DNA from 3 places in the Photobacterium sanguinicancri genome. Region 1 is predicted to be linked to each of the others. Evidence: riboswitches for the same ligand, from Rfam matches in the RefSeq annotation. Region 1 holds a riboswitch; each other region holds the start of a gene.
The links. Region 1 has a riboswitch for lysine ahead of lysC (lysine-sensitive aspartokinase 3). Riboswitches for the same ligand answer to the same signal wherever they lie in the genome.

Region 1 (10,283 bases):
AGGAATTCATCAACGAGTTCCCAGAAGTGATCTAAGTGATCTTCACTTTCTTTTGAGAAGCCAATGTAGCGTGTCCAGTTACCAATCATGATACCTGCAACCACCATTGCTAGCGGGCCAGATACATGAATCACATCAGCAAAGACGTAACCTGCAGTAGGAATACCTAGTGTCAAAAGCAATTCCATTGAGTGATCATCGGTTGCGCTGATCAAGTAATGGAATAGCAGGCCGAGTGCAAAGCCGTAGGCTATACCGCCAATTGCTTCTTGTAGGAATAGTTGACCTACACCTAATACCGTCGGTGCTTCTTGGCCAAAGGCGACAGTAAAAAGGGTGACGAAAATTACAAGGCCAAAACCATCATTGAAAAGTGACTCACCTTCAATTTGGGTTGAAATACGGCGTGGCGCATCCATTTTCTTCACAATGGCCAGAACAGCGATGGGGTCGGTCGGTGAAATAAGAGAACCAAAAATCAGGCAGTAAATGAAATCAAATTGAATGCCGATAACTTGGCAAATACCCCAGAGAGCACCACCGATAAAGAAGGTTGAGAAAAGAGTGGCACCTAATGCCAATACGGTGATTTCCCATTTTTGGTCTTCGAGGTTTGGTAGTTTAATACCAAGGCCGCCAGCAAAAAGAAGAAAGCCTAAGATCCCTTTGAGAAGGAAACTTTCAAAATTTATTTTCCCCAGTTGTTCTGCGGCGATGTCTTGAAGATTAAACCACCCATTTTGTCCGGCAATAACGATCCCTATAGATAAAACCAGCGCTCCTGCTGTAATGGCTATGGTTGTTTGCATCTTGCCTATTTTGCTATTAACAAAAGCGATGAGCATCGCCGCTGCGGCAAGGAAACATAAGGTACTGTATACGGACATTCGAAACCTCGGGTTGGTGAATGTGTAAAGTTAAAAATTGTCACAAAATATAAAACCATCGGGTCATGATAGCCATAAAAAAATCAGGCTTTTGATGAATTAGTTTTTCTATTCCAATTATCTTTAGACGTCTAGATTTCCATTGTTGCTGTGATAGGATGTGAATTAGCTGTAACACTAAAAAAGGAAGTAGATAGTGGCTAAGGGCAAAGGAATACTTGAACAAAGGTTAGCACAACAGATCCTAATCATAGATGGTGGCATGGGCACCATGATTCAGGGGTATAAATTAGAGGAAGAAGATTACCGGGGTGAACGCTTCCGCGATTGGCATTCAGATCTGAAAGGTAATAACGACCTACTTGTCCTGACCCAGCCACAGTTAATCAAAGATATCCATCTTGCTTATTTAGAGGCAGGCGCTGATATTTTAGAGACGAACACTTTCAATGCCACCACGATTGCGATGGCTGACTATGATATGGAAAGCTTGAGCGCAGAAATCAATTATGAAGCTGCGAAGCTTGCTCGCCAAGCTGCTGATGAGTGGACAGCTAAAACGCCTGATAAACCTCGCTTTGTTGCTGGTGTGTTGGGCCCAACGAACCGTACGTGTTCTATTTCTCCTGATGTTAATGATCCCGGCTATCGCAATGTCACCTTTGACCAGTTGGTGGAAGCTTATTCTGAATCGACGCGTGCGCTTATTGCGGGCGGAGCTGATATTATTTTGGTGGAAACTATCTTTGATACCTTGAATGCAAAGGCCTGTACTTTTGCTGTTGAAACGGTATTCGAAGAAGATGGTATCCACTTACCTGTGATGATATCAGGTACGATCACCGATGCTTCTGGTCGTACACTCTCAGGTCAAACGACCGAAGCATTTTATAACTCATTGCGTCACGTAAAACCGATTTCATTTGGCTTGAACTGTGCGTTGGGGCCTGATGAGTTGCGTGAATATGTGAGTGAATTATCGCGTATTTCAGAATGTGCCGTTTCTGCTCACCCTAATGCAGGCTTACCTAATGCTTTTGGTGAATATGATTTAAGCCCTGAAGAGATGGCTGAACATATTCAAGAATGGGCGCAAAGCGGTTTCTTAAATCTGGTTGGTGGGTGTTGTGGTACAACCCCTGATCATATTCGTCAAATGTATGAAGTCACGCGTGACCTTCAACCTCGGCAATTACCTGAAATCCCGGTTGCTTGCCGATTATCCGGCCTTGAGCCACTGACCATTGATGCGGATACTTTGTTTGTAAATGTTGGTGAGCGTACTAACGTTACGGGCTCCGCTCGCTTTAAACGGCTTATCAAAGAAGAACTATACGACGAGGCATTGGAAGTCGCACGACAACAAGTCGAAGCGGGAGCACAAATCATCGATATTAATATGGATGAGGGGATGCTGGATGCAGAAGCTGCGATGGTGCGCTTTTTAAACCTTTGTGCCACCGAGCCTGAAATCTCAAAAGTGCCCATTATGGTCGACTCCTCTAAATGGGAAGTGATTGAGGCGGGCCTTAAATGCGTTCAAGGTAAACCGATTGTTAATTCGATTTCTTTGAAAGAAGGAAAAGAGAAATTTATAGGCCAAGCTAAATTACTGCGTCGCTATGGTGCTGCGGTGATAGTGATGGCATTTGATGAAGTAGGTCAGGCCGATACTAGAGAGCGAAAAGTTGAGATTTGTACCAATGCGTATCGAGTATTAGTCGACGAAGTGGGTTTTCCACCTGAAGATATTATCTTTGACCCTAATATTTTTGCCGTCGCAACCGGTATTGAAGAGCATGATAATTATGCGGTCGACTTTATTGAAGCGGTCGGTGATATCAAGCGCACGTTGCCATACGCCATGATTTCGGGCGGTGTGTCTAACGTTTCTTTTTCTTTCCGTGGTAATAACGCGGTACGTGAAGCTATTCATGCTGTTTTCCTTTATCACTGCTTTAAGCAAGGCATGGATATGGGGATCGTCAATGCAGGTCAATTAGCTATTTATGATGATTTACCGGATGAATTACGCGAAGCCGTTGAAGATGTTGTCCTTAATCGTCGCTCTGACAGCACTGAACGTTTACTCGATATTTCAGCAAAATACCGCGATAGCGGCAAAGTAGAAGAAGATCGCAGTGCGCAAGAGTGGCGTGGTTGGCCTGTTGAAAAGCGCCTTGAACATGCGTTAGTTAAAGGCATTACAGAGTTTATCGTTGAAGATACAGAAGAAGCGCGCGCCAAAGCGAGTAAGCCTCTTGAAGTGATTGAAGGCCCATTAATGTCGGGCATGAATGTGGTCGGTGACTTGTTTGGTGAAGGTAAAATGTTTTTACCTCAAGTAGTCAAATCGGCTCGTGTAATGAAACAAGCCGTTGCCTATTTAGAGCCTTACATTAATGCTGAAAAGCAGGCGGGTTATAGCAACGGAAAAATATTGCTGGCGACGGTAAAAGGCGATGTCCATGATATTGGTAAGAATATCGTAGGGGTTGTTTTGCAGTGTAATAACTATGAGATTATTGATCTTGGAGTGATGGTATCTTGTGAAAAGATCCTCAAAGTGGCGAAAGAAGAAAATGTCGACATTGTTGGGTTAAGTGGCCTGATTACCCCATCGCTTGATGAAATGGTCCACGTAGCCAAAGAAATGGAACGACAAGGTTTTGATTTACCGCTTTTGATTGGCGGTGCCACCACTTCAAAAGCACATACAGCGGTTAAGATAGAGCAAAATTATCATGCGCCTGTGGTGTATGTATCGAATGCATCTCGTGCTGTTGGAGTATGCTCTGCGTTATTGTCTGATGCGCAGCGACCAGCTTTTGTTGAGCGGTTAGATAAAGAATATGACGTAGTACGCGATCAACATAGTCGTAAAAAAACTCGCACCGCCCCTGTCACGCTAGAGCAAGCTCGTGAGAACTGTGTTGATATTGATTGGAATGAATACACGCCCCCTATTCCTGCGAAGCCGGGTGTACATATATTCAAAGACTTTCCGGTTGCGGAATTACGCCAATATATCGATTGGACACCCTTTTTCATGACTTGGTCGCTAAGTGGTAAATACCCGACGATTTTACGCCATGAAGTGGTAGGGGAAGAAGCACAGCGTTTGTTTAATGATGCGAATGCATTATTGGATGAGATCGAACAAAAAGGCATGATCAAAGCAAATGGTGTTTGTGGCTTATTCCCGGCTAATAACATTGGCGATGACGTTGAAGTATATACCGACGACACTCGCACGGAAGTATTAACAGTGCTGCATGGTTTACGTCAGCAGACAAAGAAAACCAAAGGGGCTAACTACTGTCTGTCGGACTATATTGCACCGAAGAAAAGTAATAAGCCTGATTGGATTGGTGCGTTTGCGGTAACTGGTGGTATTGGTGAATATGACATTGCCGAGCAATTTAAAGAAGCGGGTGACGATTATAATGCCATCATGATCCAAGCCGTTGCGGATCGATTGGCGGAAGCATTTGCTGAATGTTTACATAGAAAAGTACGCACAGAACTATGGGGGTTCTCCCCTGATGAAGAGCTGACTAATGATGATTTGATCCGAGAGAAATATCAGGGCATTCGCCCTGCACCGGGTTACCCTGCATGTCCAGAACATACTGAAAAAGGCGCGATTTGGTCACTGCTAGAACCTGAACAAAATGCTGGAATGACGTTAACTGAAAGCTATGCGATGTGGCCGGGAGCTGCAGTTTCAGGTTGGTACTTCTCTCACCCAGAATCTCGTTATTTTGCAGTCGCACAAATTCAGAAGGATCAGGCGGAAGACTATGCACAACGAAAAGGTTGGACATTAGAAGAGGCTGAAAAGTGGTTAGGGCCAAATTTATAGCGATTACCCTTACGCATTAAAATGGAAAGGCACTCACAGAGTGCCTTTTTATTTTTTATCTATTATGAGAGCTTAATGCTCTTCAAATAATTGCTGATGTAGCTGTTGCACGATTGGCTTCGCATTGTCTTGATCAATCAAGAAACAGAGATTGTGCGGGCTTGCGCCATAGCAGACCATCCGAAGCTGATAATCATCGAGAGAACCAAATACTTGACTCACAGAGCCTTGGATATGGCTCATTTGGTTACCAATCAATGCGACTAAGCAGAGCCCTTGCTCTACTTCTACTCGGCACCATTCGTTCAGAGCTTCAATTGCTGCTTGTGGTAGTGTCGGAGCACCACCTGCCGTATCGGTTTGATCCAGTGTCAGTGAAACGCTAACTTCTGATGTCGTAATTAAATCAACCGATATTTTATGCTCAGCTAAAATACGAAAGACTTCAGCGAGAAAACCATAAGCATGGAACATATTCAAACTAGTGAGCGTCACCATAGTTTGGTTGCAACGTAGTGCTACCGCTCGAAAAAGAGGTGCATCGCTAACTGTTTGTCGAATCCAAGTCCCTCCTTGCCCTGGTGCTTTTGACGAGCCAACAAAAACTGGAATTTGTTGGCGTATCGCAGGAACTAAGGTTGAGGGGTGGAGAATTTTCGCTCCGAAATTGGCCATTTCAGAGGCTTCGCTAAAGCTGATTTCTTTAATGGGTTGTGCTTTGGCGGTAATACGAGGATCTGTGGTGTACATCCCTGGCACATCGGTCCAAATTTCTAAGGTGGTTGCATTGATTGCCTCTGCCATTAATGCGGCACTGTAATCACTGCCGCCACGACCTAGAGTTGTCGTGTGGTTGCTCTCATCAGAACCAATAAACCCTTGGCTAACCACAACGTGATGCTGTAATTGGCTGCGGAGGTGATCGTTACTGAGTTGACGAATCGCAGTGGGGTTAGGAATGGCTTTGCCGTGTTGACTGTCCGTTCGCATCACTTGGCGGATATCGAATCGAATTGCATCAATACCTTGCTCTCGAAGAATTTGTGTAAATAAATGGGTCGAGAGTAGTTCGCCATTTGCTACTAATTGATCGGTAATCGCAGCACTCGGTTGCTCAATGGCTTGCTCTGAAAGTGCAGCTATATTCTCTAATAGAACTTGGATAGCGGCGGCTGGGATTTCAGGTGACTGAAGTTGATCGAGCACGGATTGGTGGGTATCGTTCAGGGTTTGGAGTCGCTGCTGACGTAATGCATTATCTGCAATGCCCTGAGATAATTCTACTAGCAAGTTGGTGACCCCAGAGCATGCGCTGATCAAGACAAGGCGTGTTGCTGGGCTATTTGCCACAATGTGAGCACTACGCTGCATCGCATTAAAGTCGGCAACACTAGTGCCACCAAACTTAGCGACGGTCAGGGCTGGTGATGTTGAGGGTGATACAGTCGGGCTCAAAACATGTCTCCTAAAAACAGCATAAAGTATAGGAATCGGATGAAATAAGCGGGAGGTGCTGCTAGTACTGTAGCAGTATCAAACGGTGAACGGATAAAAATCACGACAACCAGAAGCTCCCCATATCAGACCTTTTTGATTCCATTCAAAAGGCAAAATATGACAGCCAGAAGGATTCAACCTTCAAAGCCGATATAGCCGATCCCCTGTTCGGACATATCTCGGCGTTACTCCCCCTCTTAGCTTGGCATTGGGGTGGGGCCCCGCCAAACAAATACCTGGGTAACGCTCCTCTTCTGTTTTTACCTGCTGAGAATATCAGCAGGATGAACAAAAACTGAATAGCCATTCAATAGGATTTATGGTGGGGTTGTCAATACATCAATGATTGATTATGCAAATAAATTGAAATAACTTGTGTAGGTAAACCGAAATCGCGAGCTTTGAAACAAAGATAAACATCGACCTACATTATTCTGATATATAACTACACATAAGCGTCAGATACCTTTTAAGGAGAATTACAATGACAATAGGAAGCTTCTACCCACCTCAACGTACTTTGATGGGGCCTGGTCCATCCGATATCTACCCACAAGTATTACAAGCGTTAAGTCGTCCGACTGTTGGTCACCTTGATCCGAGTTTCATTGGTATGATGGATGAACTAAAGCAGTTATTACAGTACGCATTTCAGACCAAAAATAGCTTTACGATTGCGGTCTCTGCGCCGGGAAGTGCGGGGATGGAAGCGTGTTTTGTTAACTTGGTTGAACCAGGCGATAAAGTCATTGTATGTCGCAATGGGGTATTTGGCGATCGTATGCGCGAGAACGTAATTCGCTGTGGTGGTGAGGCGGTTATTGTTGATAACGCATGGGGAGAGCCCGTTGATCCCGCATTGGTTGAACAAGCGTTGGTACAGCACCCCGACGCTAAAGTGGTCGCTTTTGTGCATGCCGAAACATCAACAGGGGCATTGAGTGATGCAAAGGCAATCGCAGAAATCGCACGTCAGCATGATTGCTTAACCATAGTTGATGCAGTGACATCTCTGGGTGGGGTTCCTTTGCTGGTGGATGAGTGGCAACTTGATGCTGTCTATTCTGGCAGTCAGAAATGTTTATCTTGTGTTCCGGGATTATCACCACTGACGTTCTCACAACGCGCTATCGATAAGATAGAAGCGCGTACGACCCCTGTTCAGAGCTGGTTTTTGGATCAAAGCTTAGTACTGGGTTATTGGAGTGGGGAAGGTAAGCGTAGCTACCACCATACCGCGCCAGTGAATAGCCTTTATGCATTACATGAAGCGTTAGTATTATTGCAGCAAGAAGGCTTAGAAAATGCCTGGCAGCGTCATCAAGATGCGCACTTAGCTTTACGTGAAGGTCTTGAGCAACTCGGTATTCAATTTGTGGTGGCAGAAGAACACCGTTTACCGCAATTAAACGCTATTTATATTCCTGATGGTGTAGATGATGCCGAAGTGAGAAAGACCTTACTGATGCGATATAACCTTGAAATAGGGGCTGGCCTAGGTGCATTAGCGGGTAAAGCATGGCGTATTGGCTTGATGGGGTATGCAGCACGGAACGAGAATGTCGCTCTGTGTTTAAAAGCATTAGAAAGTACCTTGAAATAGTACGATGAGACAGTGATGTAGAAATGGCGACCGTTATGGTCGCCATTTTTATATGTTAAATGATCGATAGGTGGCGAAAAGAGGGTTATTCAACGGCAGGTTTAGCTGCTGATGTGACATCTGATAGCTCACTCAACGATTGAACCGCGAGTGCATCACTGAAATCACCCTCAGGAAATAAGAACTTAGCCTCTTGATAGATCTGTTCGGCATGAGCGTTATCTCCGAGTAAGCAATAAGACAATATTAAGTTGCCATACAGTTGTTCCCGTGGCCATGTTTTTGCTTTCACGGTCGCCCAGCGAATATATTCTTCAATCAATTCGGGTTTATTCAGCGTTTGAGCCAGTTCAAGCTGGGGCTGATGTAATGCCCACTCATAGCGGTGTTTCCAGGCCCAAGGGTTATTGACCTTCATTAAATAATCGATATTTAACGGTAAGGTGCTTTCAAACTTTGTCAGCATACGACCTGAATATAGGGTGGTGATCATATAACTACTGACGAGTAGCGGAATGAGTAAGGCACTGACCTTTATCCCTAATACGTAATTCAGTCCTTTTTTATGGTATTTCGCGGTGAGGTTATCCACCCAGTAGATCAGAATAATAAAGATCACCCAATGTACCAGCGAGTGATAAAACGGATACTCTAATTGGGTATGCAGTGTGATTGGGAAAAACAGAGCGACAAGTGCTAACTGCGTGCCATCACGGGCTTTTTTAATTTTAAATATAACCGCAGCGGCTGCAATCAGTAATACGATAAGTGGCACTATGCCACCTTCAGCAGCCCAAAAGGTTAACTCATTGTGTGGATGATCAAGTGCCGGCAATCCCGCAGGTTGCGATGGATCTGCGTGATGCCAACGGGCTGTTTGGGTAAGGTAAGACACTTCAAAAGTGCCGTAGCCATAACCTGTTAAGGGCTCAGTGGTGAACATCTTAATAGCTTGAGGTGTAATTGTGCTGCGTACATCAGATAATGTGATCTTATTTGTATTGGTCTCTATTTGTGAGTGTTGATTTACAGCATAAGACGTCGTTAGACCGAGTACGATCATCAATAGCCACATCCGCCACTGTGCTTTAGCGGCGAATTGTTTGAGGTAAGGGATCAGTAACGCAACACCGACAATTGCGCCAAGCCAACCCGTGCGAGAACTCAGCACGATAAGAATTGGAATAATCAGTACAGGCGTAATAAGTAGCAGCAGTTGTTGGAACGACCATTTACCACGGTACATCGGCATACGTGCAAGTAAGTATCCTGAAAGCACGAGTCCTGTCGCTAAGAAGCTGGCCATGACATTAGGCTGTTGGAAAATACCGTGCGGACGACTTTGGGTTGGATCAAAGCCAAAGGCGTTATTCGGTTCTATCCATAAGTATTGATACCAGCCAAATAAGGTCTGAGTCAGAATGCCTAATAGGATAAACCATAAAATGAGTTGGCGGCGACTTGGGGTGAACGCGAATTGTTGCAGGGCAACAAAGAACAAAAAACCGGCCCATAAACCAATGATGCGATCACTGACCGCTGCAATATCTGCGTTGTCGTATAGCATAGGAATCGACAATAAAATGCAGCAAATGAACAATACGATCGTTAAGCGAGTGTAGCGCCAAATACGTTGGCGGCTGATTTCAAGTAAACCTACACCAATCGCAAAGCTAAAGGGCATCCAGCTGGTGGCATTAAAGGGGAGTTCTAACCCTGATCCCCCTGGGTTGTGTTGGAAATATAACAGCGCATGTACGAACAGCGCACAAAGGGCCGCGAGAAAAGGTTTAACCAAAGGTTTACTGATCCCTGGTTGAGCAAGCCGGGTTCCTTGGATATGTAGCACTGTCATGTTGCGTCCATTAATAATGATTCAAAAAACGATCCAGTTTTATAAATAAAAAGCAGGTAACCATGTGATCACCTGCTTTGGCTGACAACATTATAAATGTTATTGGAGTGCGGGTAGCATAGGTTTTAAGAACCGTGCGGTATGTGAGCCTTCCACTAATGCCACCTCTTCTGGTGTGCCAGTTGCAATAATTTTACCACCGCCGCTGCCACCTTCTGGGCCCAAATCGATGATCCAATCAGCCGTTTTAATGACATCGAGATTATGCTCGATAACCACAATGGTATTGCCGTGCTCACGTAAGCGGTGCAGAACCACTAACAGCTGCTGGATATCATGGAAATGAAGGCCGGTTGTCGGCTCATCCAGAATATATAATGTTTTGCCTGTATCGCGTTTAGATAGCTCGCGTGCCAACTTAACGCGTTGTGCTTCACCCCCTGAAAGGGTTGTGGCAGCTTGACCTAAGCGAATGTACGATAAGCCTACATCCATTAAGGTTTGCAGCTTTCTTGCAATTGCTGGCACAGGGTCAAAAAATTGGCGAGCATCTTCGACGGTCAAGTCTAACACCTC
Region 2 (10,283 bases), 1.1 Mb from region 1:
GATCCAGCCAGCAGAGGCGCAAAATGTTGTAAAGAGGAGTAAGAACTCAGCACGTCTTTCGAGGGTCATTTAATGATTTATCTTAAACAGAAATGGAGCAATGAGGAATAACGCGCATTGTATGATGATTTTGCAAAAACACGATTAGTTTCACAATGAACCGAGTGATTTATCACAAAGATCATCACATTTTATACCTACAAGTATTCATCTAAATCATTCAAATACCTTATAGTCTGCTCAAATATCAGAAATAAACTTCTGTATGAATAAAAACGCAAAGACAATACCCCACTCTACTATCATTCTTCATCCTACTCATGCCGAAGATATCAACATTTTTTTAAACACCAACAAGATGATCCAACTAAGTACATAGCGGGATTTGTTATTGGGAATTCCCAACAATCGGAAAATCTACCAAGCATTTTGGCACCGTGTTTGCGTCATTGCCGCTTCAAAGCACTTGATTCAACTGTTAGTTTTTCAGCAATTCGAAAAGAAAACGTTGAAGAAACCTTCTTTATTTTTCACAGAAGTTAACCTCTCTCATTCAATGCATTTTATGCATAACCTTCCTGATTTTTATTCATTTGTGTCATTAGCTACGTTTCTTTAATATCCGCGCCTCGCAATTTCGCGTATGAGGCACTGATGTTTTCACAATCACTTTTTGCGCAGTTAAGTCGTATGGTTTTACTGCTCATCATTACCCTTATTGGCGTTCATCATTGTCAGCCTTTGTTAGATGCACTCGCGCAGCATGCTGTCCATGCTGGTTGTCATCAATCAAATTCGGATTCACATACAGAGCACCATTAATGAGTATTTTTCGTTTTCCACTTTTAGTATGGATGGGAATAGGGACATTAATTTTTAGCCTTGGGATTAGGCAATCTTTTGGTATCTTCATGATGCCAATCTCAGATACATTTCAAACTGGCCGTGAGTTCTTTAGCTTTGCGATTGCCCTGCAAAACCTGTTATTTGGCATGTTCCAACCTTTTATTGGCATGGCATCGGATCGCTGGGGACCACGCCGCATTATTATGCTTGGGGCTGTTGCCTATGGTGCAGGACTGTACCTAACGTCAATCGCGACTGAGCCAAGCATGCTCTATGTCACTATTGGCATGTTGATCGGCCTTGGTTTAAGCGCAACCAGCTATGTGATCGTACTTGGGGCTATTGCACGCGTAGTACCTGCTGAACACACAGCAAAAGCATTTGGCCTAACCACCTCTGCGGGTTCGTTTGGTATGTTTGCGGTTATCCCTGGTGCACAATCGCTACTGACACATTTTGACTGGCAAACCGCATTGCAAATCTTTGCTTTATCTTGCTGTTTAATGATCGCATTCGCGAGCTTTATGAAAACAGAAAGTGCCAACAATAAAGGCGGTACTGTTGAAGATTCACAAACATTAAAACAAGCATTGTCTGAAGCCTTCAACCACAAAGGCTATTGGCTAATTCATGCGGGTTTCTTCGTATGTGGTTTTCATGTGATGTTTATTGCGACCCACTTACCTAGCTATTTGGCCGATAAAGGCTTACCCGGCAATATTGCCGCGATGGCATTAGCCTATGTGGGTATTTTTAATATCTTCGGATCGTATTTTTGGGGCGTAATGGGCGATAAGTTTGACAAACGCTATGTCATGACTTCGCTGTACCTTGTTCGTACTGTGGTTATTGCAGCCTTTGTTACTTTACCTGTTACTGAGCACACCGCTGCAATATTTGGTGGTGCGATTGGTTTTTGTTGGTTAGGTACAGTGCCGTTAACCTCTGGCTTAGTTCGTCAGATCTTCGGCGCGCGCTACTTATCAACCTTATACGGTTTAGTTTTCTTTACACACCAAGTGGGTAGCTTCTTAGGTGCTTGGGTCGGTGGTCGAATTTACGATTACTACGGTTCGTATGAACCTATTTGGTGGTCGACTGTAGTGCTGGCTTTCATTGCGGCATTACTTCATCTTCCAATCAACTGCAAACCAGTTGCTCGCTTGAAGGTGGCGTACAGTTAATCTGTAGTAATAAAGCTTTCAGATAGCACAACAGTAAGCACCTGGCTGCATAATAATTTATGCAGCCAATATTTCCCTACGTTCACCCTCCATTTTATCACCTCCGCCTAACAACAACTCTGCGCACACTTTGTTGCTAAAAAGTACCTGAGACATTCACAAAACGAACAATCCTCAATCATCTATTTGATATATTTATCATCACAATCAAAAAAATTGCATTTAACTGTGAATAAAGCGGATTATTTGATGACTAAAATATTCAACCACATATAATACCAACACTAGGCATTTCATTGGTATAATGGAGTTTGCCAACCCTAAAGTAGAGGCGCGCTGCCTAAAAGTATCCGAGTGGAGGGTGATTCCTTTGATGCCGGAGAAAGGAGCCAGCGCCGAAGTGACTGTGACTATCAACCTCAGTCGCTGGGTCTGTGCCGAATAGGTACAGAACTGCCATAGGTTTTTACTATGGAGCGCTGCCAGAAGGGGTAACAAGTGATCGTTATTATGCTTCTTAGTTACTCGTCCTTTCGGTAGATCTCCACCTTATATGTTGTAGGTGAACTGAGATCATGAACCTTTTTGATTTTTCGGACTCTCTTTGGTCCGTACTGCCCGCTATGATAGCGGTCATCCTTGCTGTTTCCACGCGTCGTGTTTTGCTATCTCTCGGCACAGGTATCGCAGCTGGTGCATTAATGCTTAACCATTATTCGCCGCTAGACACCCTTCACTATTTAGTCGGCAAAGTCTTAGCCATCGTATGGAGTGACGGCACGGTAAACGGCGACAATGTAAATATGATTATTTTCATGTTATTGCTTGGTGCGCTGATTAGCTTAATGAGTGTTTCTGGCGCAACGCAAGCTTTTGCCGATTGGGCTTCGGTTCGCTGTAAAGACCGCCGCAGTGCTAAGTCGCTAACGGGTTTAATGGTGTTTGTTTTCTTTATTGATGATTTCTTCCATAGCCTTTCCGTTGGTGCTATTTGCCGCCCAGTAACAGACCGCTTCAAAATCTCCCGCGCTAAACTTGCTTACCTACTCGACTCTACTGCCGCTCCTGTTTGTGTTTTGATGCCTATTTCATCTTGGGGTGCTTATATCATCGCACTTGTCGGTGGCATTATGGTTGCACATAACGTAACAGACCAAAGCCCTATCGCTGCGTTTGTAGAAATGATGCCAATGAACTTATACGCCGTGTTCACCCTTGTTATGGTGATATGCGTTATTTTCTTCCAGTTAGACATTGGCCCAATGCGTAAGCACGAAGCAAGAGCTCTAGAAGGTCAGCTTTGGGACGAATCACAAGGTAAACCTGCAGGCCTAGACGTAGAAGTACCTGAAGATGCTAAAGGCGGCATGATTGATATGGTATTGCCTATCTTCACACTAACCGCTGCGACTGTTTTCTTTATGGTGCAATCTGGCGCTGAAGTACTTGCCGCAAATGGCCGCGCATTTAGCGTTATTGGTTCATTTGAAAATACCAATGTTGGTTCATCACTGGTTTACGGTGCGATTTGTAGTTTAGTGGTTTCAGTTGGTTTGGCACTACGCTTAAAAATGAGCGCAAGTACGTGGCTTAAAGCTGCACCTCAAGGTATCTCTGCGATGATGCCTGCCATTGTTATTTTATTCTTCGCTTGGACTATTGGTGCTGTTGTTCGCGACATGCAAACAGGTATTTACTTAGCGTCTATGGCTAATGGTAATTTACCTATCGAATTGTTACCGGCGCTGGTATTCGTTTTATCTTGTGCAATGGCGTTTGCGACAGGTACAAGTTGGGGTACGTTCGGTATCATGCTGCCACTCGCAGGTGATATTGCAGCAGCAAGTGACATTGCGATGCTACTACCTATGCTGTCTGCTGTACTAGCAGGTGCGGTATTTGGAGATCACAGTTCGCCAATCTCAAGTACCAGTATTCTGTCTGCAACAGGTGCAGGCTGCCACCATATGGATCATGTGCTGACTCAACTTCCATACGCCTGCTCTGTCGCGTTTGGCGCACTACTAGGCTACTTAGCAATTGGCTACACTCATTCTGCGTGGGCAGGTCTGGCCGTCAGTGGTATCTGGTTCTTAGGTTTCTGTATTTTTGCAATGCGCAAGGTACAACCTGCTATGGCAAGTGAACCTGTTACGAACTAAGCAAGTTACCCTCAACGCTATCCACGGTTGAAATAGAAGAGCAAAGCTATCATGGCTTTGCTCTTTTTTTATATCGACATTATGGCTCCCTCATCAATATCAACTCAAATAAGTCAGTGTGCAGTTTTCTGCTTAATCGATGTTACGTAGGAAAAGACACATAGAATAAAGCGTAGATTTTGTCGTTCGTTATTCGACTTACAAAATTTATAACCCGATTGTCAGGGGCGTGTTTTAACCAGCAAAAACGATAAATTACTTAGCTGGCTTAGTATCCCATTAAGCGTTACCTATCATAACTACGATAGATTCAATTATCCCTTCGAAGTCAGAAAGTCAGAAAGTCAGAAAGTCAGAAAGTCAGAAAGTCAGAAAGTCAGATTATCAAATCAGCAGCAACAAAAAATGCCAGTCAGCAAAACTGACTGGCATTCGATTTGTACTTGTCACTCGCTTCTATTGCTAGCTGCGTAGCTTCAATATTCCGAGAGCTAACTCTTAATCAATTACCGATTAAAGGTGCTCACCACGGCGTAGTGCATCGATACGTTTTTCTAGCGGTGGGTGTGTCATGAATAGCTCAGACAGTGACTTCTTACCGTTAATACCAAATGCCATCATAGAACCTTCAAGTTGTGGTTCTTGGCTCATTTTCAAACGCTCTAGCGCGGCAATCATCTTTTGTTTACCCACTAGGTGAGCCGAACCTGCATCTGCCTTAAATTCACGATGGCGGCTGTACCACATGGTCAAGATGCTCGCCAAGAAGCCGAACAATACTTCCATGATAGAAGAGACGATAAAGTAAGTCATGTAGCTACCACCCTCGCCTTCTTCATCGTTACTGTTCACGCCACTGATAGCACCAGCAACTAAACGAGAGACGAAAATAACAAAGGTATTCACTACACCTTGCATCAAGGTCATCGTCACCATATCGCCATTCGCTATATGGCTAATTTCGTGAGCTAGTACAGCTTCAGCTTCATCACGAGTCATGCTGTGCATCAAACCTGTTGATACCGCAACCAATGAATCATCGCGCTTTGCACCTGTCGCAAAAGCATTGATGTCAGCAGAGTCGTAAATCGCTACCGTTGGCATACCGATGCCCGCTTTTTGCGCTTGACGCGAAACGGTTTCAATTAGCCAATGTTCAGTTTCATTTCGAGGGTGTTCAATCACTGAACCGCCCACTGAACGCAACGCCATCTTCTTCGACATGAATAGAGAGAACAGCGAGCCACCAAAACCAAATAGTGCCGCCATAACAAGTAAGCCAGAAAGACTACCCGGCTGCATACCTGTGACAGCATAAACAATGTTCAAGACGACACTGAATACCAACATAACGGCAAGGTTGGTTGCCAAAAACAATGCAATACGCTTCATATTTGTAGTTTTCTCCAATAAAAGAAGCTTCAACAGCTTTATTGTTAATATGCCATTACAACTGTATACACACTGGATTGGTATATACGTAAAAAGCATTTAACGAGTTATCTATATAGTATGGTCGATCAAAGTGATTACAAGTGAAAGTAGCAAATTGTTACTTTTCGTTAGCTAGTATACATTTCCCTTCTAACCAATAACCGCTAGCCCATTGTATCGAAAGAGTTTTCTATACAACAATAGATATTAAGACTAAGTTACAAATTAACCTCACTAGCTGATTAAATGCTGAACAAAGTGTTTTTTTATTAGTATAAGACCTTAGTCGTATTGCATAGATCATGCTAGTTAGCTATTGTCGATAGCATATAGAACGAATGTCATATCTATCAAGGAGGAAAAATGGCAGATCAAGAGAATTACCAAGTTGCAATTGATATCCTTCGCTGCCATCTGGGCATGACTGCAGATGAAGCGCACAAAGAACTTGGTTTAGATCAGTCAGGCACGCAACAGCTATCTTCAACACAAGAAGCACTTATTGGTTTAACACAAGACTAAAATCTGTTCTTCAACGTTATAGCTTGCTCAGATGAATCCCCTGTCACTCGCGGGGGATTTTTGTATCAGACCTTCCTCACCTTAATCTATGCCTTTACTCTGCGCTTGACCTAATAGTAATCCGACCCAAACTATCGTCACCTATCACAACATTTTCACGCATTCCAAAAAGTGTCGGAAATATTCAATCAGTCTTACGCACTCTTCACTATCATCACCTTGTAATATCCATTCCATCGATTAGCTAGTCAGACATTGCGCAGGAAAAGCAAGAATGATTTGATAATCAATGAGCTTGGTATAATTCCAATTATAAGGTTTACAACATTGTCTACTCTATCTCTTAAAAAAGGCCAGCCTGTTGCGTTAACGTCAACGCTGAATATGTCATTAATTACCCAAAGCGACTTACCTGACATTATCGATATGCTTGGGAATCCAGCGGTAAACGAATACCTATTTTTTGCCCCTGCGCCCGTTGAAATTTATGAAGGTTTCTTTGGTCCAATTATAGAAAACACCGAAAGTGCAATAGCTGCAGGTGAATGGCCAGAACAACTCACCGTCGTTATTCGTAACACGAAAGGCACATACATGGGTATGGCAGGACTACCGTCGGTGATGTTCTTAGAAGGCAATTTTGAAGTTGGTTACCAGCTAGCAGAGCATGCTTGGGGACAAGGCATTGCCACTCAAGCCGCACAATACTTAACAGCACTTGCATTTAACGAGCTTAGCGCTCACAAAGTAACAGCTGACTGTTATGCCAGTAATGTAGGCTCGTACAAAACGTTAGAGAAATGCGGGTTCAAACGCGAAGGTTGTCAGAGCGATTACTACAAAGTTGGAAATGGCTTTGTTGACCGCCTGCATTACGGTATGACCAAAGCTGATTTTATTGCTAAAAACTAACAACGTAAAAGCCTAACAAATATCGTTCACATCATTACGCTTTCGTGATGATGTGGCTCTATTTCCCACCCAATTCACGATCTTCTATGCTTGTCACCTCACCATCAATAAATTAGTTCGACTATTAGTATTGACCTGTCTATAGCTTTACAGTTTACAGTACCTTGATTCAAACAATCGTGTGGAGATAAACAGTGTATCGAATTTCAGAACTCGCAGAACTAGTGGGCTTATCACGCACTGCTCTACTCTATTACGAGAAACAACAACTGATTAAAGGTCATCGCCTCAACAACGGCTATCGCGTGTACAGCGATAAAGATTTACAGCGGATCCGCCTTATTCAACAACTGCAATCTGGTGGGTTAACACTCAAAGAATGCAAAGCGTGCTTAGAAGCAAAAGTGGATCGTCAGCTGCTTAAAAATCGCTTACAAGAATTGGATAGAGAGATTGCGCAAAAGCAGCAGTCTCGTCAATTACTCGCCGCGTTACTGGGTGAAGGTGACCTAAAAGCATGGCATGAGAACGTCGATAAAGTCGCGCCTGATGCACACTTAGACTGGTTAATTAAGCAAGGTTTTACTGAAAAAGAAGCTTTGCGATTGAAATGGTTATCAAAAGACATGAACGAACACGACACTTACATGGCCGACTTTATGAAGGTCTTTGAAACCCTTGAACGCTGGGGGCCTGGCAACGACAGTGAAACGCTTCAAGCGTTATCTATATTACCTGAACAGCCTAAAAAAATTCTTGAAATCGGTTGTGGCAAAGGGCTAGCCACCACCGTATTGGCAAATAATACAGATGCATCAATTACTGTTGTTGATAATGAAGATTCTGCGTTAGAGAAGCTTTCAGAGCGTTTCAAGGCAATGGACTTAGTATCTAGACTAACCACAGTTTCAGCCAGCATGACAGAGCTTCCCTTTGCTCCTGCAAGCTTTGACTTAATTTGGGCTGAGGGGAGCGCGTATATTATGGGTACGACCAATGCTCTTTCTCAATGGAAACCACTGCTTATCGATAATGGGTTCATGATGCTCAGTGACTTAGTCTGGTTAACCGATACACCTAATGAAGAAGCGATCAATTTCTGGCAGAAAGAATACCCAGATATGCAGCCAATAGCGACTCGATTAGCACAAATCAATACCGCAGGTTTTGACGTCATCGAGCACTTCACACTCAGTAAAAAAGCATGGCAAAACTACTATGAACCGCTCAAGGCTCGTGTGGAAGCACTTAGAGATGAAATGCCTGGTTCTGTCGCGCTTGAAGATATTAGTAAAGAAAATAACATCTACACCAATTACCTTGGCCAATTTGGCTACCAGATGTTTATATTAAGAAAGCGACGCTAATTATTTTGCCTATTCACATCATTTCAATACTGTCATGGTGTGAGTTCCCCCTCTAACAAACTCAAACAATTTCGCTTATATTCTGAATAAAGCAATCAACTCACTGTTTCCCTGCATCGACGTTTTAAGCCTGTTTCAATTTACAGTTTCCGTTATATTTACTGCACAACAGAACAACACCTAGCCGTTTGCGCGACTGGGTATCAAAGTACGAGAAAACAAATGAAGCTAGATGCCATCCTTTGGGATTATGACGGAACACTCGTAAACTCAGTACCCAAAAATATAGATATTACTAAACACATTTTATCCATTGTTGCGCCCCACCTAACGGGAGACAACCTGCCAGAATGCCTACAAAGTGAAGTTGCCTATCATCAAGTAAACCATGCGGCTAAAAACTGGCAAGATCTGTATGTTCGTTATTACGGTATGACTGAATCTGAAATGTTAGTGGCAGGTTCGTTATGGTCGGAGCATCAACTGAGCAACACGACGCCAGTTCAACTGTTCTCTGACGTAGACAGTACTATCAAAGATTTAGCCTCGATCCCGCATGGTATCTGTTCGCAAAATGCCTCAAACAACATCGTTAATGTATTGAATACAGCGCAAGTCGACTCTTACTTTAAAGCCGTTATTGGCTACGATGATGTGTCTAGTACAGGGCAAAAACCATCACCAGAAAGTGGCTTGCTGTGTTTGAACCAGCTATTCGATAACCCTGAAAGCAAAACCATTATGTATATTGGCGACCATGAAGCTGATGTGCAGTTTGCCAGGAATATACATACTGCATTGGGCGAAAACGCGCGCGTTATTGCTGTTGCCGTAACCTACAGTGGTGCAACACCTGAACGTTGGGCTACTCAACCAGATTTCATTATTCACACGCCAACGGAATTAACCGCTCTTTGTGAACAGTATTCATTATAGCTACCGCTATTTACAATCTTCTCTGAATATACAAGAGCGCAGCGGCCAATTTTAGTTGACCACTACAGTGGCTGCTGAATATGAACGAATACTGATTAAAGCCCCTTGTTTATCATAAGTGGGGGGATATTGAGGTATTATTTTTGCTGTAAACTTCGCGCTAAATCTTTCCGATAATCGTCATAAGAAGCGTAGCCATATAGTCGCCACATATCTGTGCTTTTTAACCCATACCGATACACACACTCTGCAAGCCATTGTTGACGATTAATCGCGATAAGCTGTTCTATTTTTTGTTTAAGTAATGTCATCTTAGTTCTCCAATGTGGTGGACATTGAAAGTATATGGACCTCAACTCACAGTAAGAGTATTCAACGAGCAAATGGCAGTACTTTTCGCGCAATAAGAACATTCAAGATCTATTTTAGGTATAATTTAAATACTAAAAAATCACCAAGCAAACATGAGTGATACAAAGTAATGAAGACTAAGCGATGAAGGGATACCTTGAAAAAGTGCCGCAACGAATTGGTGCCTCTTGGCGATACCGAAAGATCGTTGAAGGCAGTAAAAGCTATGGTTGGCACAGACACAAAGAGTACGAACTCGCCATTCATCGTCATTTTTCGGGTAGCTGCTTTGTCGGCCACCACCAAAGTGAGATTAACCATAATCACATGGTACTTATCGGCCCAGATCTCCCTCATGCGATTTATTCCAACGCCGATGGGGAGCATACTCAGTGTGAGACGCATGTTATTTGGTTTCGTAAAGAATGGGTTCATCAACTCATCGCTTGTTGCCACGAGCTAGAACCATTAAAACGGTTACTCTCAAATGCTAGCCACGGCATACAGTTTTCGACAGATACAACAGAGCGCGCAACACAATTGTTGGGAGGTGTAATTGAAATGCCTCC
Region 3 (10,283 bases), 710 kb from region 1:
TAGCGTTACCGTGAGTAAAGATAGCGATGTCGTACTTGGGGCAGATAAGCTATTTTTACCTGGTGTAGGAACCGCAAGTGAAGCGATGAAAAACCTGCATGAACGAGATCTCGTATCGCTGGTTAAGCAGGTTGATCAGCCGTTATTGGGCATCTGTTTAGGAATGCAGTTACTTGGGGCCGTCTCTGAAGAACAGGGACAAAGTGGTCAATCATTAGTTAATTGCCTTGGCCTGTGTGATGCGCCAATTAAAAAGCTGGAAACTGGTGATTTTCCATTGCCACACATGGGGTGGAACACCATAACGCCTAGTGAAGGTCATCCGTTATTTAAAGACATTCCATCTGGTAGCTATTTTTATTTTGTTCATAGTTACGCCATGCCAGTTAATGATGCCAGTTACACAATTGCGCAGTGCGAATACGGTCAACCTTTTAGTGCAGCAATTCAAAGCGGGAATTATTACGGTGTCCAATTCCACCCTGAGCGCTCAAGTAAAGCTGGCGCTCAATTAATTAAGAACTTTTTAGAAATGTCAGCATAACTGCGTCCACTGCCAGCAAAAAAATTATAAAAGGATTTAGGATGATTATTCCCGCTCTCGATTTAATTAATGGCCAAGTCGTCCGTCTGTTTCAAGGCGACTATGGCCAAGTAACAGAATACAACGTCGACCCTGCAGAGCAATTTGATCTTTACCACCAAGCAGGCGCAAATTGGCTTCACCTTGTTGATTTAACAGGGGCTAAAGACACTTCGTCACGTCAATTAGATTTAATTAGTCGCCTGCTGGCAAGCACCCCAGCCAAAGTACAAATCGGCGGTGGTGTTCGCACGGAACAAGATGTAGCAGATTTACTGAACGCAGGTGCTGAGCGTGTGGTTATTGGATCGACTGCCGTTAAACACCCCGAATTGGTAAAAAGCTGGATTGAAAAATACGGTGCCGAACACATCGTTTTAGCACTGGATGTAAACATAGACGCGGCAGGTAACCGTCATGTTGCTGTTTCTGGTTGGCAAGAAGATTCTGGCATCAGTATTGAAGCATTACTCACTGATTTTTTAACAGTAGGCTTACAGCATGTATTGTGCACGGATATTTCGCGTGATGGCACTTTGACAGGATCTAACGTCGATCTGTATATAGATTTATGCGCCCAGTACCCTCAAGTGAAATTTCAATCTTCAGGTGGTATTGGCAACCTTGATGATATCGCCGCCTTAAAAGGCAGTGGGGTTGCTGGTGTCATTGTTGGCCGCGCATTACTAGATGGTAAATTCACGGCAGATGACGCCTTTCAATGCTGGGCAAACTAAGCAAGGAGTAAAAACATGTTAGCAAGACGTATTGTGCCTTGTTTAGATGTACGAGATGGCCAAGTGGTGAAAGGGGTGCAATTTCGTAATCACGAGATTATTGGCGATATTGTCCCTCTCGCCAAACGCTACGCTGAAGAAGGCGCAGATGAATTAGTCTTTTATGATATTACCGCATCCAGTGACGGTCGAGTGGTCGACAAAAGTTGGGTAGCGCGTGTTGCCGAAGTGATCGACATTCCTTTCTGTGTCGCCGGCGGGATTAAATCTGCTGACGATGCGAGTCGTATCTTACAATTCGGTGCTGATAAAGTATCGATTAACTCCCCTGCACTTGCCAAGCCAGAATTGATCACTGAGCTTGCCGATAAATTTGGCGTGCAGTGCATTGTCGTCGGGATTGACTCCTACTTTGACGCTGAAACAGGTAAATACCAAGTCTATCAATTCACTGGGGATGAAAACCGAACCCAAGCAACCCAATGGGAAACACGTGATTGGGTGCAAGAAGTACAACGCCGAGGCGCGGGTGAAATCGTGCTTAATATGATGAACCAAGATGGCGTACGTAATGGCTACGACCTTACCCAACTCAACATGGTGCGTGAGGTTTGTCATGTTCCATTAATCGCCTCTGGTGGCGCAGGTGAAATGGTGCACTTTGCCGATGCATTTCAACAAGCTAATGTGGACGGTGCGCTTGCTGCTTCTGTCTTCCACAAACAAATCATCAATATTGGTGAACTAAAGCAGTACCTTAAAGAGCAAAATGTGGAGATCCGACTATGAGTGCAGCCCCGACTTTAGATTTAAATACCGAAATTAACTGGGAAAAAGTAGACGGCTTAATTCCAGCTATTGTGCAAGATAATACCAGCGGTCAAGTACTGATGCTGGGGTACATGAATACCGAAGCTCTAGCAAAAACATTAGACACTCAGCAAGTTACCTTTTGGTCTCGCACCAAGTCCCGCTTATGGACCAAAGGCGAAACCTCTGGCAACGTATTAGCACTAAAAAGTATTGATCTCGATTGTGATAAAGATACCTTGCTAGTGAAGGTTAACCCTGTGGGTCCAACCTGCCACTTAGGCACAACCACCTGTTTTGACAATCCAAATGCCACCCCATCTGAACAACCTGCTTTGGTGTTTCTTCATCAACTTGAGCAAGTCTTGGCTAGTCGTAAAAATAGTGATCCCGAATCTTCTTATACCGCCAGTTTATATGCCCGTGGCACCAAACGTATTTCGCAAAAAGTGGGCGAAGAAGGTGTTGAAGTCGCGCTTGCGGCAACGTCGGGTGATAAGGCGGAATTAGTTAACGAATCTGCTGATTTGCTTTATCACTTAATTGTATTACTGCAGGACCAAGGTTTATCGCTATCTGACATAACTAAACGTTTAGAAGAACGCCATAATAAGTAAATTATTGATAAGCCGCATTTAGATGCAGGATATGCATAAATAGCAAAAAGCCCGTAACGACAACTATTTATAGTCACGTTACGGGCTTTTTATTAAATCTTAATCCGCCCTTTAGGTAATGTAATTAACGACCTAAGGCTTCTTTATAATGTCGACGGCATACCGACACATAACGGTCATTTCCACCAATAACCACTTGATCACCATCAGCAATCGCTTGTCCGGTTTCATCCTGGCGAATCACCATATTCGCTTTACGCCCACAGTGACAAATTGTTTTTAATTCAACCAACTTATCAGCCCAAGATAATAAATAACGGCTGCCTTCAAATAACTCACCACGGAAGTCACTACGTAAACCGTAGCATAATACCGGGATATGTAACTTATCGACCACCTCGGTTAACTGATATACCTGTTCTTTACTCAAGAATTGGCATTCATCAATCAACACACAATCAATTCTCTGCCCATCATGAATCGTCGCAATGCGATCAAATAAGTTATCATCATTGGTAAAAAGCTCGGCTTCTTCTTGTAAACCAATACGCGATGTCACTTTACCCTTACCAAAACGATCATCAAGTGCCGCAGTGAAAATAACAGGTGTCATACCACGTTCGCGATAATTAAATGAAGATTGAAGTAATGTGGTTGATTTACCTGCATTCATTGCAGAGTAATAAAAGTACATCTGGGCCATGAGGCTTTCCTAGTCATCTGGGTGAAGAAAGTGCGGACGAGATGCTACATAAAATACGCGAATAATTAAAGTCACACGCAACGATAGACACAAGTTTTTACGACTTTACCCATGTTATAAGAAATAGCGTCCATAAAAAAACCAGCACCTCACAATGCTGGTTTTTAATCATTCACAAATGTTATTAGATGTGCTTATACACCACACATTGTATCACCAGTTAAACATTCACTGGTGATGACAATCGACGGCGAGATAACCACCCTAAGAAAGTACATACAATAATGAAGGCTAATGTCGCCGCCAAGAAAGAGACCGCTAAAGAATCGGTAAAACCGAGTACAACGAAACCAATAGCGGATACAAGGGCAACCGCCAACGCGTAAGGTAACTGCGTTGATACGTGATCGATATGATGACAACGCGCCCCTGTTGAAGACAGGATGGTGGTATCTGAAATAGGAGAACAATGGTCACCAAATACAGAACCAGCCAATACTGCCGCCAGCATAGGAAGCATTAAGGCAATATCGGTGGCACCAGCAAGATCACCTGCAATAGGAAGCATGATACCAAACGTACCCCATGACGTGCCGGTCGAGAATGCCATCACACCCGCCAAGGCAAACAAAATCACAGGAAGTAGCATTGGGTTAACATTGCCTTGTACCAAGGTAGAAAGGTATTTACCCGTTTCCATATCCCCGATAACGCTACCAATACTCCAAGCAAATAGTAGGATTAAGATTGCACCAAACATTGATTTAGCACCAATCCACAATGTATGCGCGACATCTGGAACAGGAATACGCTGACGAATAACTGGAATTAGCGCAGCTATAAAACCAATTAAACCACCGTAGCACAATGATAAACCCACATCGGTATTTTCAAATGCACCAAGTAGATTAAATGCTATACCGTCAGCCGCTAACGCTTGATAGCCCGTAAAGATCAAGAAGAAGAAAGTAGAAATAATAAGAGCAATAATTGGCATAACCAAGTCGGCTACACGTCCATTTTCACTTTCTTCTATTTCTAACTCATCATTGAGATCTTTCGCTTTATTGTCATCGTCACCATCATCAAACCCATGACCACGACTGGCTTCTAATTCATGTTTAAGCATTGGACCCACATCAATTTGGAACCAAGAGACCACAAACACCATTAGCAAAGCAAACACAGCATAAAAATTCATTGGTGCCAGCTGCATGAAAGCACTTAACGCGGAATATTCAGTCACACCATGTGAAACTAAAATACCGCCAACAATCGTAATGATGTATGCCCCCCAACTTGATGCTGGCATCAATACACACATAGGAGCAGCTGTTGAATCAAGAATATACGCCAGCTTTGCACGAGATACATAGTAGCGATCGGTCACTGGGCGGGCAATTGCACCTACTGCTAGGCTATTAAAATAGTCGTCTACAAAAATGAACACGCCTAAAAATGCAGCAAGAAGCTTAGAGCCTCGTTTAGTTTTAATCCGAGTTTGTGCCCATTCTGCAAAAGCACGTGTGCCACCAGATAAGGTTAATAAAGCCGTCGTCATTCCTAATAGAATAAGGAAAGCAACAATACTCATGTTCCAGCTATTTATTGCGCCGTCATCAATGAATAAACCAGCAACGGTGGTTCCGATATAACTTGTTGAATGAGTGAAGGAAAAGTCTGTAAGTAATAGTGCGCCAAGAGCAACACCCATACCCAGCGAAAGTAAAACGCGACGCGTTAAAATCGCTAAACCTAGTGCCACCAATGGGGGCAATAACGAAATGGAGGAATTTGAAAAATCTACAATATTCATGATCTCTACTACAACCGATCTGGTTGGAGATCTACTGCTGGCACAATTGTGCCATGATGAGATGCCGATAAGGAGAGCTGAAAGCTCCCCGACCCCACAGTAGCGCTCCATAGTTAATGTAATTATATACTATGGCAGTGTTGCCTCTATTCGATGACAACCCCAGCAAGAATGTTTGATACTCATTTCTCACTTCGGCATTGGCTCCTTTCATTTGCTATCAACGGAATCACCTCCAGCAAATTACTTATAGACAATGCACCTCTACCCTTTAGAAGGTACAAACCATTCTACGGAATCGAATCAAAGATGCAATAAGTTAAGGTGAATTTTTTAACATAAACAGTGAATAATTTTACCAGCGAGCTCAAAAATCGCACAACCCAAAGAAGCATTAAGTTACTAGCATTGTCTATTTAGGGCTTGGCTATTATCCATTCGATTTTATAGCTAGGTCACATTTACTTTAAAACAACATAAATCTAATTAAAGAAAATCACGAAAATCTCAATTTAATAATTATTAATAACTTTAATTAATAATTTGTTTGGCAAATTAGGTGTGAAGTATTACTATTGCACTTATTAACTTTTGACTGCTATTCTTATTTCAAGCCAGTTTAAACGAACAGGAAATAAAAAATGTCTGATGCATTAAAAGCACTATTAAACCTACGTAGCCTTCGTGCTCTTGCTCGCGAATATACTCTAGAGCAACTTCAAGAAGGTCTTGAAAAACTTCAAGCTGTCGTTTCAGAACGTGAAGAATCAGAAGCTGAAGAAATCGCTAAAGAGAATGAACGTACAGAGAAACTTAATCAATACCGTGAAATGCTACTAGCTGACGGTATCGACCCAGAAGAACTATTAGGTTCTGCTGGTGGCGCTAAAGCACCAAAAGCAAAACGCGCTGCTCGTCCTGCTAAATATAAATTCGTTGATGAAAATGGCGAAGAAAAAACATGGACAGGCCAAGGTCGTACACCTTCTGCGCTAAAAACTGCGCTTGACCAAGGTCGCTCTCTAGAAGAATTTGAAATTTAATTTCTTATTCTTGATAAAAACCCAGCACAGCCTGGGTTTTTTTGTATCCAAAATCAGCGTGTTCCACTTCTTAATCATATTCATCGTTATTATAATAATAGGGATAAGCAACTCAGATAATATCTTCCCACTATAACCAACCAGCCCCCTCAGGCACATTTCCTGTACCTAACCTTACTGATATTTAATCTAACGAGTAACTAAACATCACGCTAGCTTATAGAGCACAGTGTAAACACTAATGTATTCAGATTTAAAATAACCTCTCTATTCAGTTTGTAATTAGAACGTCTTGCTGCAGCAACAGCCTTAGATCTAGGCTATCTTCTTCAGATATTACCAGCCTCTGCATTAGATAATTGCAATGAACACTCCCACTCCATTGATAGTCCATACAAAAAAGCCAGAGCAACAGGCTCTGACTTTTAACTATATATCATATGCTTTTAACGAATTCGATCAGCCAAATGACTGACGGCTAGAGCAAAATAATGCGAACGATTCCACTTCAGCAGTGCTTGATAATTACCGTAAATCAAATAAGCACGACCATGTTGGTCATCTGGCTGTATCAACCACGCGTTAATATCTACATTAGGTAAAGCGCCACCATCTAACTTTCGAACACCTAAAGCTTGCCATTCAGTTAGCGTTTTCGCTTTCTCTGATTGCACGCCTTTCAGCTCTTCAGGAAGATTCGGAATACTGACTTGTCGACCCCAAGTATAAGTATCATCCCAACCTGATTTACTCAAATAATTAGCGGCAGAAGCAAAGACATCGGCTTGAGTATTCCAAATATCAACGCGGCCATCATTATTTCCATCAACGGCAAAGGTCAAAAACGAGGTCGGCATAAACTGAGGTTGCCCCATCGCCCCCGCCCATGAACCTTTCATATTTTTCGCACTAATATGGCCTTCATCAAGTATTTGTAACGCAGCCATCACTTGCTTACGGAAAAAAGCCTCTCGGCGCCCTTCATAAGCTAATGTCGAAAGCGCTTCAATCACATTGTAATTGCCCATTAAGCGGCCAAAGTTACTCTCAACACCCCAAAGTGCAACAATGAAACGTGGCTGAACACCATATTTCTTTCCCACAGCCTCAAGCGTATCTTTATGTTCTTGATACCGCTGATTCGCTTGTTTTACTTTCCAGTCAGGTACTGCACGTGGAATATACTCGTCCAACGTGAGTTTTTTTTCTGGCTGATTCTTATCGGCTTTAACTGCGCGTTCGGTAAAAGTGATCCCATCAAAAGCAGCGGTAATCGTATCAGCACTAATGCCTGATTCTTTTGCCTCCGCTTTTAAGCTTTCAACGTATTTATCAAACCCTTCATCCGCAAATGCAGCGGTGGATGTACCTATTCCTATGGCCACTAAGACCGAAATCAAACGCTTATACATATAAACCTTAAGACTTTAGAGCCGCCTTGGCTGCTTTATATTCATCTAATAAGTTAGTCACTGGTGGTGGTAATTGTAGATAAAAACCGACAGTGGCTAAATCTGATTTTACTTTTTCAATGTCCGCGCCCGCTAATTTGCGATCGCCAGCTAACTTCACCACCATAACAAGTTGTGGTGTACCAAATGTTGCGAGTAACGTTTCAGGCACAGCTGAGAAATCGTCCTTCTTAATAACATATAGGTAAGTGTTTTCTTTTTTTGGACTTTTATAGATTGAACAAAACATTTTGCTGCCTGTTAGTTACGCCCTTAATAACATCTGACCTTATAACTTAGATTTCATTCCCTCTTGGAATGAATGTTTTTGCTGATCAGATGAGAGCTTTGTCTGAATTTACAATGCAAGAGCAAGGATAGCTTGCTGATATACAGTTTGGAATATAACATGCATATACCTATGTGATAACGTATCTGAACGGCTAATTTCGCTTCAGTCAGTAAAAGACTATGACTAAACAGGCAGAACTAAAAGGGAGCACATTCACGCTCTCAGCACTCCATCTGAGTAATGATGACATCCAACAGGCAACGGCTCACTTAAAAGAAAAAGTGGATCAAGCGCCAAATTTTTTTGCTGCCGCTCCCATTGTCATCGACATTTCAAATGCGGGCACTAATATAGACTTCAAACAGCTGAAAGCAGGCATCACTGAAGCTGGAATGATTCCTGTCGGTATCAGTGGTTGCAAAGATACAAAAATGCAACGCCTAGCTAAAGAAGCTGGATTAGCGGTTATGAACGCCGCCAAGCATGTAAAAGCAAACGCACCAGTAATGGAGCCAACACGCGTTATTCGCACGCCAGTACGATCTGGCCAACAAATTTACGCAAAAAATTGTGATTTGGTAGTCATGAGTAATGTCAGTGCAGGCGCAGAAATTATTGCTGATGGCTGTATTCATGTATACGGCGTCTTGCGCGGCCGCGCTATTGCTGGTGCTAATGGCCAAAAACAAGCTCGTATATTCTGCCGCAACCTTCAACCAGAACTTGTGTCGATTGACGGCAACTTTTGGTTAAGTGACAAAATAGAAGAAAAATTTTGGGGCAAGGGTGTCGTTATCTCGCTTACTGAAAATAATTTAAACATAGAGCCTCTTGCTCTGTAACGTTTTATAAGGAATTAATAAATGGCTCGTATTATCGTTGTTACCTCGGGGAAGGGTGGCGTTGGTAAAACAACATCCAGCGCAGCAATTGCATCAGGTTTAGCGGTTAGTGGCAAAAAAACAGCCGTTATCGATTTTGATATTGGCTTACGTAACCTAGACTTGATTATGGGTTGTGAGCGCCGTGTTGTTTATGATTTTGTTAATGTAATAAATGGCGAAGCAAATTTAAACCAAGCGCTTATTAAAGATAAGCGTGTTGATAACCTATACGTACTGCCGGCTTCACAAACTCGCGACAAAGATGCACTGAGCCGTGAAGGTGTTGAGCGCGTCTTGAATGACATGGCTGAAATGGGGTTTGACTTTATTATTTGTGATTCTCCAGCAGGTATCGAAACTGGCGCTCTAATGGCGTTATACTTTGCAGATGAAGCCATTGTAACCACGAACCCTGAAGTCTCTTCTGTACGCGATTCAGACCGTATTTTAGGTATTCTAGACTCGAAATCACGCCGTGCTGAGAAAGCAGAAGAGCCAGTAAAGACACACCTACTATTAACACGTTACAATCCAGCACGTGTTGTTCAAGGTGAAATGCTTAGCGTTGAAGATGTAGAAGAGATCCTACACATTCCGCTGCTAGGTGTTATACCTGAATCACAAGCTGTACTTAACGCATCGAACAAAGGTGAACCCGTCATCTTTGATAAAGAATCCGATGCAGGACAGGCATACGCTGACACAGTAGCCCGTCTAATGGGCGAGGAACGCCCATTCCGTTTCTTAGAGGAAGAGAAAAAAGGCTTCCTTAAACGTCTATTTGGAGGCTGATTATGGCTTTGCTAGAGTTTTTCCGCCCAAAAAAAACTAAAACAGCGAATGTAGCGAAAGAGCGCCTACAAATCATCGTTGCTGAACGTCGCTCTGCCAGCCAATCTACGCCCAGCTATATTCCACAGCTGAAGCAAGATATTCTGGATGTGATCCGTAAATATGTGCAGATCAGCCCAGAGCAAGTGAGCGTAACCCTAGATCAGAAAGATGAAGACCTTTCTGTTTTAGAACTAAACGTAACACTGCCTGAAGACAGATAAACTTATTTTGACGTCATGAAAAAAGCCACTGTAATCAATACAGTGGCTTTTTTATCTGTGTTTAGTTATTAGCTCGGCATTAACGATCTAATAATGGTAGTACACGTGCTTCAAATAACGGCTGACGCCATGTTTTTAGCATTTCAGGTTTTTTATCTTGTGGGCGTTCATTTTTCCATGCCCACGATATAAGCTGATTAATCTGCTTTTTAGACGCCAGAAACTCAGAAGCTAATCCTGTTTCAGCTTCTACTTTTGTCACTTCATCTTTAATTTTCTTAACCAGCTGCTT

Region 2: another riboswitch for lysine. It lies ahead of OCU87_RS06840 (Na+/H+ antiporter NhaC family protein); the one in region 1 lies ahead of lysC (lysine-sensitive aspartokinase 3).
Region 3: another riboswitch for lysine. It lies ahead of OCU87_RS05115 (Na+/H+ antiporter NhaC family protein); the one in region 1 lies ahead of lysC (lysine-sensitive aspartokinase 3).

Annotation. Positions count from the first base shown of each region.
Region 1 is NZ_AP024850.1:315,334-325,616, forward strand. It holds gene OCU87_RS01550 (cation:proton antiporter) at 1-887, opposite strand, end outside; gene metH (methionine synthase) at 1,081-4,752, shown strand; gene lysC (lysine-sensitive aspartokinase 3) at 4,825-6,123, opposite strand; lysine riboswitch at 6,313-6,511, opposite strand; gene OCU87_RS01565 (pyridoxal-phosphate-dependent aminotransferase family protein) at 6,734-7,852, shown strand; gene OCU87_RS01570 (PglL family O-oligosaccharyltransferase) at 7,938-9,707, opposite strand; gene uvrA (excinuclease ABC subunit UvrA) at 9,807-10,283, opposite strand, start outside.
Region 2 is NZ_AP024850.1:1,418,503-1,428,785, reverse strand. It holds gene OCU87_RS06855 (DMT family transporter) at 1-69, opposite strand, end outside; gene OCU87_RS06850 (hypothetical protein) at 655-822, shown strand; gene OCU87_RS06845 (MFS transporter) at 822-2,030, shown strand; lysine riboswitch at 2,349-2,520, shown strand; gene OCU87_RS06840 (Na+/H+ antiporter NhaC family protein) at 2,606-4,192, shown strand; gene htpX (protease HtpX) at 4,706-5,584, opposite strand; gene OCU87_RS06830 (hypothetical protein) at 5,990-6,148, shown strand; gene OCU87_RS06825 (GNAT family N-acetyltransferase) at 6,476-7,060, shown strand; gene OCU87_RS06820 (MerR family transcriptional regulator) at 7,255-8,427, shown strand; gene OCU87_RS06815 (HAD family hydrolase) at 8,650-9,363, shown strand; gene OCU87_RS06810 (hypothetical protein) at 9,501-9,674, opposite strand; gene OCU87_RS06805 (helix-turn-helix transcriptional regulator) at 9,859-10,283, shown strand, end outside.
Region 3 is NZ_AP024850.1:1,029,974-1,040,256, reverse strand. It holds gene hisH (imidazole glycerol phosphate synthase subunit HisH) at 1-544, shown strand, start outside; gene hisA (1-(5-phosphoribosyl)-5-[(5-phosphoribosylamino)methylideneamino]imidazole-4-carboxamide isomerase) at 586-1,320, shown strand; gene hisF (imidazole glycerol phosphate synthase subunit HisF) at 1,336-2,109, shown strand; gene hisIE (bifunctional phosphoribosyl-AMP cyclohydrolase/phosphoribosyl-ATP diphosphatase HisIE) at 2,106-2,747, shown strand; gene OCU87_RS05120 (thymidine kinase) at 2,872-3,450, opposite strand; gene OCU87_RS05115 (Na+/H+ antiporter NhaC family protein) at 3,671-5,266, opposite strand; lysine riboswitch at 5,359-5,541, opposite strand; gene OCU87_RS05110 (H-NS family histone-like protein) at 5,908-6,309, shown strand; gene OCU87_RS05105 (lytic murein transglycosylase) at 6,756-7,721, opposite strand; gene OCU87_RS05100 (YcgL domain-containing protein) at 7,729-8,010, opposite strand; gene minC (septum site-determining protein MinC) at 8,232-8,894, shown strand; gene minD (septum site-determining protein MinD) at 8,916-9,728, shown strand; gene minE (cell division topological specificity factor MinE) at 9,731-9,991, shown strand; gene rnd (ribonuclease D) at 10,071-10,283, opposite strand, start outside.